DNA from 2 places in the Ensifer sp. ENS06 genome. Region 1 is predicted to be linked to the other one. Evidence: riboswitches for the same ligand, from Rfam matches in the RefSeq annotation. Region 1 holds a riboswitch; the other holds the start of a gene.
The links. A riboswitch is a leader RNA that binds a small molecule or an ion and turns the genes downstream of it on or off. The one in region 1 is predicted to bind cobalamin.

Region 1 (7,104 bases):
TGGTGTGCCGGCAGATCGCGCTAGCACTGCGCGATGAAGTGTCGGATCTCGAGGCGGCCGGCATCGCCATCATCCAGATCGACGAACCGGCACTGCGCGAAGGCCTGCCGCTGCGTAATGCCGATCGCAAGCCCTATCTCGACTGGGCGGTGGAGTGCTTCCGTCTCAGTGCAGCCGGGGTGGGCGATGCGACCCAAATCCACACCCATATGTGCTACTCCGAGTTCAACGACATCATGGCCGCAATCGCGGCGATGGACGCCGACGTCATGTCGATCGAGACGTCGCGATCGAAAATGGAACTGCTCGGCGCCTTCGCCGACAAGGCCTATCCGAACGAGATCGGCCCGGGCGTCTACGACATCCATTCGCCGCGAGTGCCCAGCGTCGAGGAAATGGTGCATCTCATCGAAAAAGCGACCGAGGGCCTCACGCCGGACCAGATCTGGGTCAATCCCGATTGCGGACTGAAGACCAGGCGCTGGGAAGAGACGCGGCCGGCGCTCGTCAACATGGTCGCCGCCGCCCGCTCGCTTCGAGCGGCTTTTGCCGCCGATACGCGCGAAGCCGTCAAAGCATGACGGGGCAGCACGAAGTCACGACGGCGCCGGGGGAAACCCCGGCGCCACAAACCCTGATCGACATCGTTTTTCCAGGCGATACCAATCACCATGGCACGCTCTTTGGTGGCGCCGCCCTCGCGTCGATGGACCGGATCGCTTTCATCGTCGCCACCCGTCACGGGCGCGTTCCCTTCGTCACCGCATCCTGCGACCGCATCGATTTTCGTGCGCCTGCGCGCATCGGTCAGATCGTCTGCTTCAGCGGCCGTCCGGTTCGTGTCGGGCGCCGCTCGATGGTGGTCGAGGTCGAGATGATCGCGGAAGATATCGCCACCGGCAGCCGCGCCCTTTGCAGCAGGGGCACCTTCACCATGGTCGCGATGCCCCGTGCCGATGAAACGGATTGGATGCTGCCGCCGCTCGATGTGGCAACGGACACGCCCGAAGAGGCGGGCACCCTACGCATGGTCGACATCGTCTTTCCCGGCCAGGCCAACAGCTTTGGCGCCATATGCGCTGGCAACGCCCTCGCGCATATGACGAAGGCCGCATTCGTCGTCGCGACGCGCCGGAGCCGCCGGGCGACCGTCCTTGCCTCCTGCACCGGTATGGACTTCAAGCACCGGATCATGATCGGTTCGATCATCGAACCCATCGCCCGCATTGTGCGGACGGGTCGCAGTTCAGCCACCGTCGAGGTCGAACTCTGGTCGGAAGAGCTCCTCACCGGTCTGCGACAGCGGACTGTTACCGGAACGTTCGCTATGGTCGCCGTCGACGAGGACAACCGGCCCGTGGCCGCTTTCGCTGCTTGATGGAATGGGGCGTCCGCACCAGGGGCGCCCTATCCACAACCTTGGTGCCAACCGGCTGTTTACTCCCCGTTATCCACACTGCAAAAGAAACCACCCTCCTACCCCCGCCTTCCACATACGGAACCTATTGACGCAGATTTGCGATGAACTACTATATCTAGTGTTCGAGGTTCTTCCGATTCGCAAGGATTGGGAGCTAAGACGGGAATACGGTGCGCCGGCGGGTTTCCGCTGAGGCTATGCCGTAGCTGCCCCCGCAACTGTAGACGGCGAGCGACTGTCCGGATTTGGACCACTGAGGCATGAGGCCTCGGGAAGGTCGGGATGGAAGCTTTGACCCGTAAGCCAGGAGACCTGCCTCGATCACCAAACGTCCACGGGCGGGGTGTCCGGAGGGGTTGAGTGCGTGGCAGGATGAGCCTGCCCGATCGTCTCGACGTCTCCCCGGCAGCCCGTCGAAAGCTTCGGGGTGAAGTCATGCCAGTTTCTTCCAGTTCAGATCCACCTTCTGCGGACGGGTGCGCATTGTTGCGCGCCTGATCGAAAGGCCGCGCCTTGAAAACCCGCATCCGCGGAATTCCTGAGCGCCCGACCAAAACGAGCCGGCCCGGTTGCGTAACCGACCTTGGGCCAGCTTGACGACGTCAACTCCGGTCGAGTCGACCGGGGAGCGATGTTTCGTGTCCAATCGCCAACACCACGGTTCGCGTTCGCGCGATCCGACGACTTTTTGCGCCCATTTGCCAGACCCTCACGAGGAACCCATGTCGATCACCGTCTACAGCAAACCAGCCTGCGTCCAATGCACCGCCACAACCCGTGCGCTCGACCGCCAAGGCATCGATTATCGCATCGTCGATATCTCCGAGGATTCCGATGCATTCGCGCTGGTGCAGGGTCTTGGCTATCGGCAGGTCCCGGTCGTCGTCGCCGGCGAGCGGCATTGGGCGGGTTTCCGCCCGGACATGATCAGCGCGCTTTCCTGAAGGACGCGGGCGATGGGCCTGATCGTCTATTTTTCCAGTCGCTCGGAAAACACCCATCGCTTCGTCGAAAAGCTCGGCCTTCGCGCCGCCCGCATACCGCTCAGGGAAAGTATGGACGCACTTACGGTCGCAGAGCCCTATGTGCTGATCGTGCCGACCTATTGCGGCGACGATGGCCGCGGGGCGGTGCCGAAGCAGGTCATCCGCTTCTTGAACGACGCGGGCAACCGCTCTCACATCCGCGGCGTGATCGCAGCGGGCAACAGCAATTTCGGCGCGACCTACGGGATCGCCGGCGACGTGATTTCGGCCAAGTGCCGGGTACCCTATCTCTACCGGTTCGAGCTGCTCGGGACCGACGAGGACGTCGCCAATGTCAAAAACGGGATGGAACGATTTTGGACGTCACGACACTCGAACGCCCCTTGAAGGCGACGGAAGCAGCGCTCGACTATCATGCGCTGAACGCAATGCTGAACCTCTATGACGAAGAGGGACGGATCCAGCTCGACAAGGACCGGCAGGCGGCGAAACAGTACTTCCTCCAGCACGTCAACCAGAACACGGTGTTCTTCCATAACCTCCGGGAAAAACTCGATTATCTGGTGACCGAGGGCTATTACGAGCAGGAAGTGCTGGACCAGTATTCCTTCAACTTCGTGCGCGATCTCTACGATCATGCCTATTCAAAGAAGTTCCGCTTTCCGACCTTCCTCGGGGCGTTCAAATACTACACGTCCTATACGCTGAAGACCTTCGACGGAAAGCGCTACCTGGAACGCTACGAAGACCGTGTCTGCATGGTGGCGATGGCCTTGGCGCGCGGCAACGAGGGGCTTGCCCGCGATCTCGTCGACGAGATCATCTCCGGCCGCTTCCAGCCGGCAACGCCGACTTTCCTCAACGCCGGCAAGAAGAGCCGCGGCGAGCTCGTCTCCTGCTTTCTGCTCCGGATCGAGGACAACATGGAGAGTATCGGCCGCGCCATCAATTCGGCGCTGCAGCTTTCCAAGCGCGGTGGCGGCGTGGCGCTGTCGCTCACCAACATCCGCGAGATGGGCGCGCCGATCAAGCAGATCGAGAACCAGTCATCCGGCGTCATCCCGGTCATGAAGCTGCTCGAAGACAGTTTCTCTTACGCCAACCAACTCGGCGCGCGCCAGGGAGCCGGTGCTGTCTACCTGCACGCCCACCACCCCGACATCATGCGCTTCCTCGATACCAAGCGCGAAAACGCCGACGAGAAGATCCGCATCAAGACGCTGTCGCTCGGCGTCGTCATCCCCGACATCACCTTCGAGCTCGCCCGCAACAATGAGGACATGTATCTGTTCTCACCCTATGACGTGGAGCAGGTCTATGGCGTGCCCCTCACCGAGATTTCGGTGACCGAGAAGTACCGCGAGATGGTCGAGGATGCCCGCATCCGCAAGCGCAAGATCAAGGCGCGCGACTTCTTCCAGATCATCGCCGAGATCCAGTTCGAGAGCGGTTATCCCTACATCATGTTCGAGGACACGGTGAACCGGGCAAACCCGATCGCCGGGCGCATCACCATGAGCAATCTCTGCTCGGAAATCCTGCAGGTGAGCGAAGCGAGCGCGTTCAACGACGACCTCTCCTACAAGCACATGGGCAAGGACATCTCCTGCAACCTCGGTTCGCTGAACATTGCGGCTGCGATGGACAGCCCGGATTTCGGCCAGACGATCGAGACCTCGATCCGCGCCCTCACCGCCGTCTCCGAAATGAGCCACATCTCGTCCGTGCCCTCGATCGAAAAGGGCAACGACGACAGCCACGCGATCGGCCTCGGGCAGATGAACCTGCACGGCTATCTCGCCCGCGAGCGCATCTACTACGGCTCCGAGGAAGGCATCGATTTCACCAACATCTATTTCTACACGGTGACCTATCACGCCATCCGCGCGTCGAACCGGCTGGCGGTCGAGAAGGGCAAGAACTTCGCCGGCTTCGAAAACTCGAAATACGCGTCGGGTGATTATTTCGACAAATACACCGAAGCCGAATGGCTGCCGGCGACCGAAAAGGTGAAGGGCCTGTTCGAGGAAGCCGGCATCTCGATCCCGACTCAGGAAGACTGGCTGGAGTTGAAACGGGCGGTGATAGCTGGCGGCCTTTACAACCAGAACCTCCAGGCCGTGCCGCCGACCGGTTCGATCTCCTACATCAACCACTCCACTTCCTCGATCCACCCGATCGTCTCGAAGATCGAGATCCGCAAGGAAGGCAAGATCGGCCGCGTCTACTATCCGGCCGCCTTCATGACCAACGACAATCTCGAATATTACCAGGACGCCTACGAGATCGGGCCGGAGAAGATCATCGACACCTATGCGGCCGCCACCCAGCACGTCGACCAGGGCCTGTCGCTGACCCTGTTCTTCCGCGACACGGCAACGACCCGCGACATCAACCGTGCTCAGATCCATGCCTGGAAGAAGGGCATCAAGACCATCTACTACATCCGCCTTCGGCAGATGGCGCTCGAGGGTACGCAGGTCCAGGGCTGCGTTTCCTGCGCGCTGTAACCTCGCATTCCAGTAACGGCCCCTCACCCTAGCCCTCTCCCCGCAAGAGGAGAGAAGGTGCCGGCAGGCGGATGAGGGGCACCCCCTCACCGCGCGATGAGGCATACACGATCACAAAGGTTCAACGACATGAACATGCACACCAAACCCGCAAGCCGCATCCGCGCCATCAACTGGAACCGCATCGAAGACGACAAGGATCTGGAGGTCTGGAACCGTCTGACCGGCAATTTCTGGCTGCCGGAGAAGGTGCCGCTTTCCAACGACATTCCCTCCTGGGCAACGCTGAAGCCGGAGGAGCAGACACTCACCATCCGCGTCTTCACCGGCCTCACCTTGCTCGACACGATCCAGAACGGCGTCGGCGCCGTCCGACTGATGGAAGATGCGGCCACCCCACATGAGGAGGCGGTGCTTTCCAACATCTCCTTCATGGAGGCGGTGCATGCCCGCTCCTATTCCTCGATCTTCTCGACGCTCTGCCTGACACCCGATGTCGATGACGCCTATCGCTGGTCGGAAGAGAACGAGTTCCTGCAGAAGAAGTCCGCGCTGATCATGGCGGAGTATGCCTCCGGCGATCCCCTGAAGAAGAAGGTCGCGAGCGTCTTTCTCGAAAGCTTCCTGTTCTATTCCGGCTTCTATCTGCCGATGTACTGGTCGAGCCGCGCCAAGCTCACCAACACCGCCGACATGATCCGGCTGATCATTCGCGACGAGGCGGTGCACGGCTATTACATCGGCTACAAGTTCCAGCGCGCGCTGGAGCGCTTGAGCGAGGAACGCCGCCAGGAGATCAAGGTTTTCGCCTTCGACTTGCTGCTCGAACTCTACGACAACGAAGCGAAATACACCGAGGCGCTCTATGACGACGTCGGCCTGACCGAAGACGTGAAGAAGTTCCTGCACTACAACGCCAACAAGGCGCTGATGAACCTCGGCTACGAGGCGCTGTTTCCGGCGGAAGCCTGCAAGGTCAACCCGGCCATTCTCTCGGCGCTTTCGCCGAATGCCGACGAGAACCACGACTTCTTTTCCGGTTCCGGTTCGTCCTACGTTATCGGCAAGGCTGTGGCGACCGAGGACGAGGACTGGAATTTTTAAGGACGGTCCATTCGGTCATACCTGACAACAAAAGGCCGGCGAGGACGCCCTCGCCGGCCTTTGTTCAGCAATAGCAGCGCCTACTCTGCCGCGACCACCCGGCTGCGGCCGATCGTTGCTTGCGTCAGCAGGAAGGCGGCAAGGGCGCAAGCGGCGATCGCGCCGGCCATCGGTAGGGCCGTTCCGTCGAAGAAGATAGTCGCAACCACCATGGCGACGGCGGCGGTGACAAAGTGCAGCGTACCCATCAGTGCCGAGGCCGTGCCGGCGATCTCGCCGTGGTCTTCAAGCGCCAGCACCGCCGAGGTCGGGATAACCAGGCCGAGCACGCCATAGCCGACGAAGAGGAACGCGGCCATGACAGGCAACTGGTTGAAGCCGAGGCTCATGACGATGAACATCGTGACCATGGTCAGCGCGAAGGCGCCGACGGCAAGATGCATGACCCGCACCAGGCCGAAGCGCTCGCCGAGCCAGCCGGTCGCCTGCGACACAGCGAAGAACGACACGGCATTGATCGAAAAGGCGATGCTGTACTCAGTCGGCGTCAGCCCATAATGGTCGATCAGCACGAAGGGCGAATTGGCGAGATAGACCAGGAACCCGGAAATGCCGAGGCCGCCGATGAAGGTGAGCGTCAGGAAATTGCGGTCGGAGAGAAGCAGGCGATAGGCGGCAAGCGCACTTGCGATACTGCTGTCGGCGCGATCCTTCTTCGGCCGGGTTTCCTGCAATTGCGTCGAGAGCAGGATCAGGCCGATGAAGGCGGCGATCGTCACCGCATAGAACACGCCGCGCCAACCGTAGAAGCCGATGACGGCGCTGCCGGCAAGCGGCGCCAGGATCGGCGAAATGCTGAAGACCAGCATCAGCATCGACATCAGCCGCGCAGCCTGGACGCCCGTGTGCATGTCGCGCACCACGGCGCGCGGAATGACCATGCCGGCGGCACCGCCGATCCCTTGCAGGAAGCGGAAGGCGATCAGGGTTTCGATGTCGGTTGAAAGCGCGCAGCCGATGCTGGCGACGGTGAAGAGGCCGATGCCGAGATAGAGCGGAGCCTTGCGGCCCCAAATATCGGAGA
Region 2 (7,104 bases), on a different contig from region 1:
ATGGCGAGGTCGCGCGCCATCAGCCCCTGCGGCGACGTTTCCCATTGCGCCCGCGACGAGCCGGAGAAGATCACCTGCAGCACCGGCGCACCGGTCGATTCCAGCACCGTCGGCTGACGGTCGGCACCGGGCGACGAGACCGCAAAGCCAGTGGCGTTCATCACCACGTCGGGTGCGGCCTCCGAAAAAATCGCCTGCAGCGTGCCGACGGAAACGGCATCCTTGAGGCTTGAGACGAACACCGGCAGTGCCCGCACACCTTGAGCCTCCAGCGCATCGATCAGCGCCTCCACCGGCCGTGTCTCGCCACTCTGCACGAGCGCGCGGTAAAAGCAGATCCCAACCGTCGGGGGTTCGAATCCCTCCCTCGCTACCATCCGTCCCTGAATACGGGACTGCCATTCGCTGACGCCGATCACGCCAGCACCCGGCCACCAGATGCCGGCCTTCAACAGTGGCTTTGCCGGCTGCGGCTTCTCCGCACCCGTGACCAGTGCGGCCGCATAGTCGAGAAACAGCCCGGCATTGTCCGAGCCGCCTTCGGTGAAGTAAGCCCAAAGGCGCTGGCGGTCGTCGGCTGCGACGGTGGAGAAAGGCTCCAGCCCCGGATCCGGCTTGTCGTCACCCGGCAGAACCGCGATCTCGAAACGATGGGTGACGGCAGCCGCATGCAGGGCTTCCAGCAGATAACGGAAATAGCTGGCGCCACCGAGCGGCCGGACGACGATCAGCTTGGCGTGACGCGCCGTGCGCTCGACGTAAGTGTCGACCGACATTGGGTGCATCAGGCTCATCAGGCTGGCGATGCGCAGGCTCAAGCCTCCGTCGCGTCGGCCGTGAGCCGCGGCGATCGAGGAGAGCTCGGTATCGGCGGCTGATAGGAAAAGGATATCGGCCGGCGTTTGCCCAAGGTCGATCGCCTCGTTGCCGTCGGCGATCGTTCCTTTCTGGGCGAGAAGCAGATGCATTCGTCTTGTCCGGTGGGGCAATTCCGAACGAAAACGCTAAAAGCGTTTTCCATCCGGAACTGCATCATTTCAATGCGTTAGATCATTTCACTCAAAGAACGATCTAGACGAGCGCGGTAATCGCAGCGCGCACCGCCGCCTCGTCCATGTCGTGCAGGCCGATGACGACGAGGCGCGTACCGCGCTTTTCGCCGGCGCCCCAGGCGCGGTCGTAATACTGGTCGATGCGGGCCCCGACCGCCTGGATCAGGAGGCGCATCGGCTTGCCGGGCACGTCGGCAAAACCCTTGAGGCGCAGAACGTCGTGCTCCGCGATCACGCCCTTCAGGCTATCGATGAACGCCGAGGGATCGGCGATCGAACCGAGCTCGACGACGAAGCTGTCGAACTCGTCGTGATCGTGCTCCTCACCTGCCTCGTGCTCCATCTCGTGATGCGACTTGCGGTTGGCGATATCGCTTTCCGTGCCGACACCGAGGCCAAGCAGGATGGCAGCGGCGACTTCGCCGTTCTTCGCCTCGATCATCGTCGGCTTGCGGCTGGTGCGCGAAGACACCTCGTCGCGTACGGCCTTGAGGCCGGAGGCATCGATCAGATCGGTCTTGTTGAGAACGATGAGATCGGCAGCCGTCAGTTGGTCCTCGAACAGCTCCTCGATCGGGCTTTCGTGATCGAGATTGTCGTCCTCGACGCGCAGCGCATCGACCTTGTCGTGGTCGTCGGCAAAGCGGCCAGCGGCAACGGCGGCGCTGTCGACCACGGTGACGACGCCATCGACGGTCACTTCGCTGCGGATATCCGGCCAGTTGAAAGCGGCGATCAGCGGCTGCGGCAGGGCAAGGCCCGAGGTTTCGATGATGATGTGGTCAGGGCGGTTTTCACGCTCGAGCAGCTTCGTCATGGTCGGGATGAAATCGTCAGCCACGGTGCAGCAGATGCAGCCATTGGTAAGCTCGATGATGTCGTCCTCGGTGCAGGCCTCGGCACCGCAGCCCTTCAAGACATCGCCGTCGACGCCGAGATCGCCGAACTCGTTGATGATCAGCGCGATGCGCTTGCCGTCGGCGTTCTGCAGCAGGTTGCGGATCATCGTCGTCTTGCCGGCGCCGAGGAAGCCGGTGATGACGGTCGCCGGGATCTTGCCCTGGTTGGCTCTCGCAGTGGTCATGGATCAACCCTTCATTTTCAGCGGCAAACCGGCCGCGACAAAGTAAACTTCAGCGGATTTCTCCGCAACGATCTGGTGAAGCCGGCCGGCATGGTCGCGAAACTCGCGGGCCATGCGGTTCTCGGGCACGATGCCGAGGCCGACCTCATTGGAAACAAAGACGAGGCGCGCCCGCGCCTCAGGCAGATACGCAACAAGGGCGGCGAACTCCGCCGTCATGTCGCGCTCTTCCAGCATGAGATTGGTTACCCATAGCGTCAGGCAGTCGATCAGGACCACATGGCTGGGATCATCGATGCGTCTGAGGATGCCGACGAGATCGAGCGGCTCCTCATGCGTCGTCCAGCCCTCGCCGCGGCGCGTCCGGTGATGGTCGATGCGCTCGCGCATTTCGTCGTCCCAGGCGCGGCCCGTGGCGACATAATGCATGGTGAGACCGGACGCTTCGACGAGCCTCTCGGAAAAGCTGGACTTGCCGGAACGGGCGCCGCCAAGGACCAGCACGGGCCCGGCGCTGAGACTGCTCATCGTGGCTGCCTCAACATTCCCAAATCAGCCGTCGGTGGCAAAAGCCATCGGACGCGCCACGGGCGCGTTCTTGAAAACATCTGCGAGCCAAAACAACCTCCGTGATGGCGTTGGAGACAAAAGTCCCCTCGGGCGGAATGCCCATGCCGGATGGCAGGTCTCCTGGCTCACGGCGTCACGGGCCGAACATCGCCTCGCCCTTAAAGGGCAAGGTTCCGATGTCAGGGCCCGAGCGGCCCGCCTCACCTTCCCGGCGTCTTTCCGGTGCCACAGCGAACCTTTGCGCGTCGTCTCCGACGCATGGGCGCTGTGAGGGACATCGTGAAAGGCGGACGATTCGTAGAAGAAGAGGCGTCCAAACCCGGCTGATCACGATGCCACGCCAGTGGCTTTTCCGGCTTGATCCCCGACCTGCCCCGATTGCCCGTGCAACCGGCCGACAGCCCGGCACCAAACCCGATGGCGAACCCTGACCGTTCTACAGTCGCGGGGTCGGCTGCGATAAGGATGCCCGATTTGGGTCCATCCGTCACATTCCCAATTATTCCCCCAGATCGCCACGACAAGGGGGAACCATCCAACACCTGATGATTAGGAAGCGGGCAGCCCAAAGTCAATCGACGCATGCGACGCCTCCCCGGCCGAGTTGCGCCACGCGACGATTTGTCGGGCGTCAGGCACGACGGCAGTGTGAACGGAACCGATGTCGAAACCTAGTGCTATGGATAGCAAACTGCTGCTAACACCTGTGTCAAAGTGCCGAGGGCGAATTTCGCCAGAAAAGGAACCTTTCGAGTGGATACCGACCTGCGCCGCGTCGTCCTCATCGTCTCCCTGTTGAACCTCGGCTATTTCGGGGTCGAACTCCTTGTCGCGCTTTCCATCGGCTCGGTGTCCCTCATGGCCGACAGCGTCGACTTCCTCGAAGACGCTTCCGTCAACATGCTGATTTTCTTTGCTCTGGCCTGGACGGCGCGGACCCGCGCGCGGGTCGGCATGGCGATGGCGTTCATTCTACTGGTACCGGCGCTGGCCTTCCTTTGGACGGCCTGGGCGAAGTTCATGGATCCGGTCCCGCCAGAGCCCTTTGCCCTGTCCCTGACCGGACTTGGGGCGCTGGTGGTCAACCTCTTCTGCGCCTATCTGCTCGTCGCCTACCGTCACACGAGCGGCAGCCTCACGCGGGCAGCATTTCTCTCCGCCCGCAACGATGCCTTCGCCAATGTGGCCATCATCGCCGCGGGTCTGGCGACAGCCTATCTGTGGCAGTCGGCCTGGCCGGACCTGATTGTCGGCTTGGGGATTGCCCTGATGAACCTGGATGCCGCGCGGGAAGTCTGGGAAGCCGCAAGCGAGGAGCACGATGTCGCAGCGTAGTTCCGTCGGATAAGCTCGTTGCTCCTGTTGGGCCCGACGTACCGGACCTGCTGGCTGACCGTTGCCGCGTCCCTAGTGCCTGAGCAACTCGTCCAGCCAGCGACGATCGAGCACAGCCTCCAGTTCGTTCGCGACATCGTCGAGCGCCGCATCGACCGATTGGCGGTAGTTGTTGGCGCCGCCTTCGATGCCGAAACTCTTGAGCAGCGCGCCGCGATAGGCGTCGCTGGTGAAGAGCCCATGCAGGTAGGTGCCCATCACGCGGCCATCGGCCGAAAGCGCGCCGTCGGCGCGATTGTCGATGCGCACCGACGGCCGGCCACAGTCCGCACCTTGCGTCTTGCCAAGATGGATTTCGTAGCCTTCGAGCGCCACATCATGCTCCAGCGACCAGGCGCGGCTGTTGCGCACCGTCTTTTCCGGCGCCATCTCGGTCTCGACGTCGAGCAGCCCGAGGCCCTCGACCGCACGTTCGCCGCCCTCGATGCCGAGCGGATCGGTGACGCGCCGGCCGAGCATCTGGTAGCCGCCGCAGATGCCGATGACCCGGCCGCCCCGGCGCACATGACGTTCGAGGTCACGGTCCCACCCTTGCGCACGGAAATCGATGAGGTCGCCGATGGTCGATTTCGACCCGGGAATGACGACGAGGCCAGCGTCTGCCGGAATGGGACTGCCAGGCCGCACGAAGACGAGATCAATCTCCGGTTCGGCGGCGAGCGGATCGAGGTCGTCGAAATTGGCGATGCGCGACAGTACCGGGACGGCAACCTTCAGCGCCCGCCCCTCGCCGCGCGTCAGCTTCTCCAGCACGACGGAATCTTCCGCCGGCAGGCGTGCCGCCGCCTTCAGCCACGGCACGACGCCGAAGCAGGGCCAGCCGGTGTAGCGGTTGACGGCAGCAATGCCGTCGTCGAACAGCGTGACGTCGCCGCGGAACTTGTTGATGAGATAGCCGGTCACCATGCGCCGGTCTTCCTCGGCCAGGATCGCATGCGTGCCGACCAGCGAGGCGATCACCCCGCCGCGGTCGATGTCGCCGACCAGCACGACCGGCACGTTGGCCCGTGTCGCAAAGCCCATATTGGCGATGTCGCCGGGCCTGAGGTTGATTTCGGCCGGCGAGCCGGCGCCTTCGACCACCACGAGATCGGCACCGGCCGATATTTGTTCGAAACTCTCCATGACGGCGCCCAGCAGCTTGGGCTTGAGCGCCTGATATTCCCGCCCCCTAGCCTGCCCGGCGACCTTGCCCTGAACGACGATCTGGCTGCCCACGTCCGACTGCGGCTTCAGGAGCACCGGGTTCATGTGCACCGACGACGGCACGCGCGCGGCCAGCGCCTGCAGCCATTGCGCGCGGCCGATCTCGCCGCCGTCGTCGGAAACGGCGGCGTTGTTCGACATGTTCTGCGGCTTGAACGGCCGGACCTTCAGGCCCTGATTGGCGGCAAGCCGGCAGAGCCCCGCCACCAATACCGATTTTCCGACATCCGAGCCGGTTCCCTGCAACATGATCCTGCGTGTCATGCGGCCATCGGTAACACTGAAACGGGCAGCGGCAAAGGTCTGTTTCGACACGATTTCGCCGCAATTGACAAAGCCCTTTCACGCATTGTTTCGCGCTTTCGCAAGGCTTGTCGAAAATGTCGCGGCCGATAGCCAGAATGCGACATGGCGTGGCGAGTTTGGCATTCAATTTTTTGCAGCGCACACCTATATCAGCGGCATAGCAACACGCCCCGGAGGATAGGCCTCCGGCCTCTCAAGGTTCATGTCCATGCTGTATATTTTCAGCAAGCCCAATTTCGTTCAGATCGCCTGGAACTCGAAGGTTCCGTCCAGCCAGTCGCGCGTACGCAACCTCGTCGTCGACGCGCCCTTCGGCCCGCTCGGCGTCATCCGCACGTCGAACGTCGGCTAACGCCAGCGATCGGGGCGGAAGCCCCTTCGAGCTCTCCTCCCAGAGCCTCCTCCACCGCCCCTTCGGGGCGGTTTTTTTTATGTCCGGCATTGGCCCTGAAATGCGAAGGCCGCATCAACCTCTTCAAGAGGGATGCGGCCGCCAAAAAACGCCTGGTCACTTCGGAAAAACACACCGAAGGTTCGCTCAAAGTCCGGGACGCACAAACCTGATCCGGACCGGCGGCAGTCCCCCGCCGCGAGAAGAACAATTAGCTGGACATCGTTACCGGATGGTTAGTGAGGATTTAACCAAAGATGAATTCCGGACTTTTTTGTAAATTTTTCGCGACATGCGCGCCATTTGGCGTGACGCAATCACGACAGGAAACGTCAGGATCTCGACAGGGTTCTGAGGTCCGTGGCGCCCAGCGCCATTTTTTGCGGCAAGAATTGTCGCTATTGCTTAAATTCGGGGTCTCTCACGCACAAAATACGCGCTTCGGCGATGTCGCAGACAGAACGCACGAGACCCCGTCCTTCCCGGTCAACCGATTGAAGAGGTTGATTTCTCAGCGAGAAACCTTAGGCTTGGTTTGCGGTATAAGAGGAGATTGGCTGGCGACAGGGTTCCGCGGCCAGGGCTGAATACGAACTCCCGCACCGTCCGCAGCAAGGGTGAACCTTGGCTTGTTTGATGCCGAACCCCCGGCTGCATCGTTGTTTCGGGTGACGGAGGATGTCGCGTCCGCCGTGGATTCCCGTTTGGATCTTGGCTGCAAAATAAGACTGGGAGGTCTTGCAACATGAAGAAACTCCTCGCTTCCACCATTCTCGCCGCTGGCCTCTATGCCATGGCGGGTTCCGCGCAGGCCGCGGAATGCGGTGAAGTCAGCATTGCCGAAATGAACTGGGCTTCTGCCGGCGTCGCCGCCCAGGTGGACAAGTTCATTCTGGAGAACGGCTACGGCTGCACGGTGACGCTGGTCACCGGCGACACCATGCCGACCTTCGCTTCCATGAATGAAAAGGCGCAGCCCGACATGGCGCCGGAACTCTGGGTCAACGCCGTGCGCACGCCGCTCGACGCTGCGATCAAGGAAGGCCGTCTCATCGAAGCCGCCAAGATCCTGAGCGAAGGCGGCGTCGAAGGATGGTGGA

Region 2: it holds a riboswitch for cobalamin, as region 1 does, so the genes downstream of both, cobU (bifunctional adenosylcobinamide kinase/adenosylcobinamide-phosphate guanylyltransferase) here and nrdH (glutaredoxin-like protein NrdH) in region 1, are expected to answer to the same signal.

What each region holds. Positions count from the first base shown of each region.
Region 1 covers NZ_JACVBC010000003.1:503,465-510,568, reverse strand. Annotated here, with positions in the region: gene metE (5-methyltetrahydropteroyltriglutamate--homocysteine S-methyltransferase) at 1-581, shown strand, start outside; gene IB279_RS15935 (acyl-CoA thioesterase) at 578-1,378, shown strand; cobalamin riboswitch at 1,529-1,755, shown strand; gene nrdH (glutaredoxin-like protein NrdH) at 2,143-2,364, shown strand; gene nrdI (class Ib ribonucleoside-diphosphate reductase assembly flavoprotein NrdI) at 2,377-2,793, shown strand; gene nrdE (class 1b ribonucleoside-diphosphate reductase subunit alpha) at 2,763-4,916, shown strand; gene nrdF (class 1b ribonucleoside-diphosphate reductase subunit beta) at 5,046-6,020, shown strand; gene IB279_RS15910 (multidrug effflux MFS transporter) at 6,101-7,104, opposite strand, start outside.
Region 2 covers NZ_JACVBC010000002.1:309,522-316,625, forward strand. Annotated here, with positions in the region: gene cobN (cobaltochelatase subunit CobN) at 1-968, opposite strand, end outside; gene cobW (cobalamin biosynthesis protein CobW) at 1,072-2,136, opposite strand; gene cobU (bifunctional adenosylcobinamide kinase/adenosylcobinamide-phosphate guanylyltransferase) at 2,140-2,664, opposite strand; cobalamin riboswitch at 2,799-3,257, opposite strand; gene IB279_RS10595 (cation transporter) at 3,460-4,041, shown strand; gene IB279_RS10600 (cobyric acid synthase) at 4,114-5,571, opposite strand; gene IB279_RS10605 (hypothetical protein) at 5,822-5,965, shown strand; gene IB279_RS10610 (ABC transporter substrate-binding protein) at 6,750-7,104, shown strand, end outside.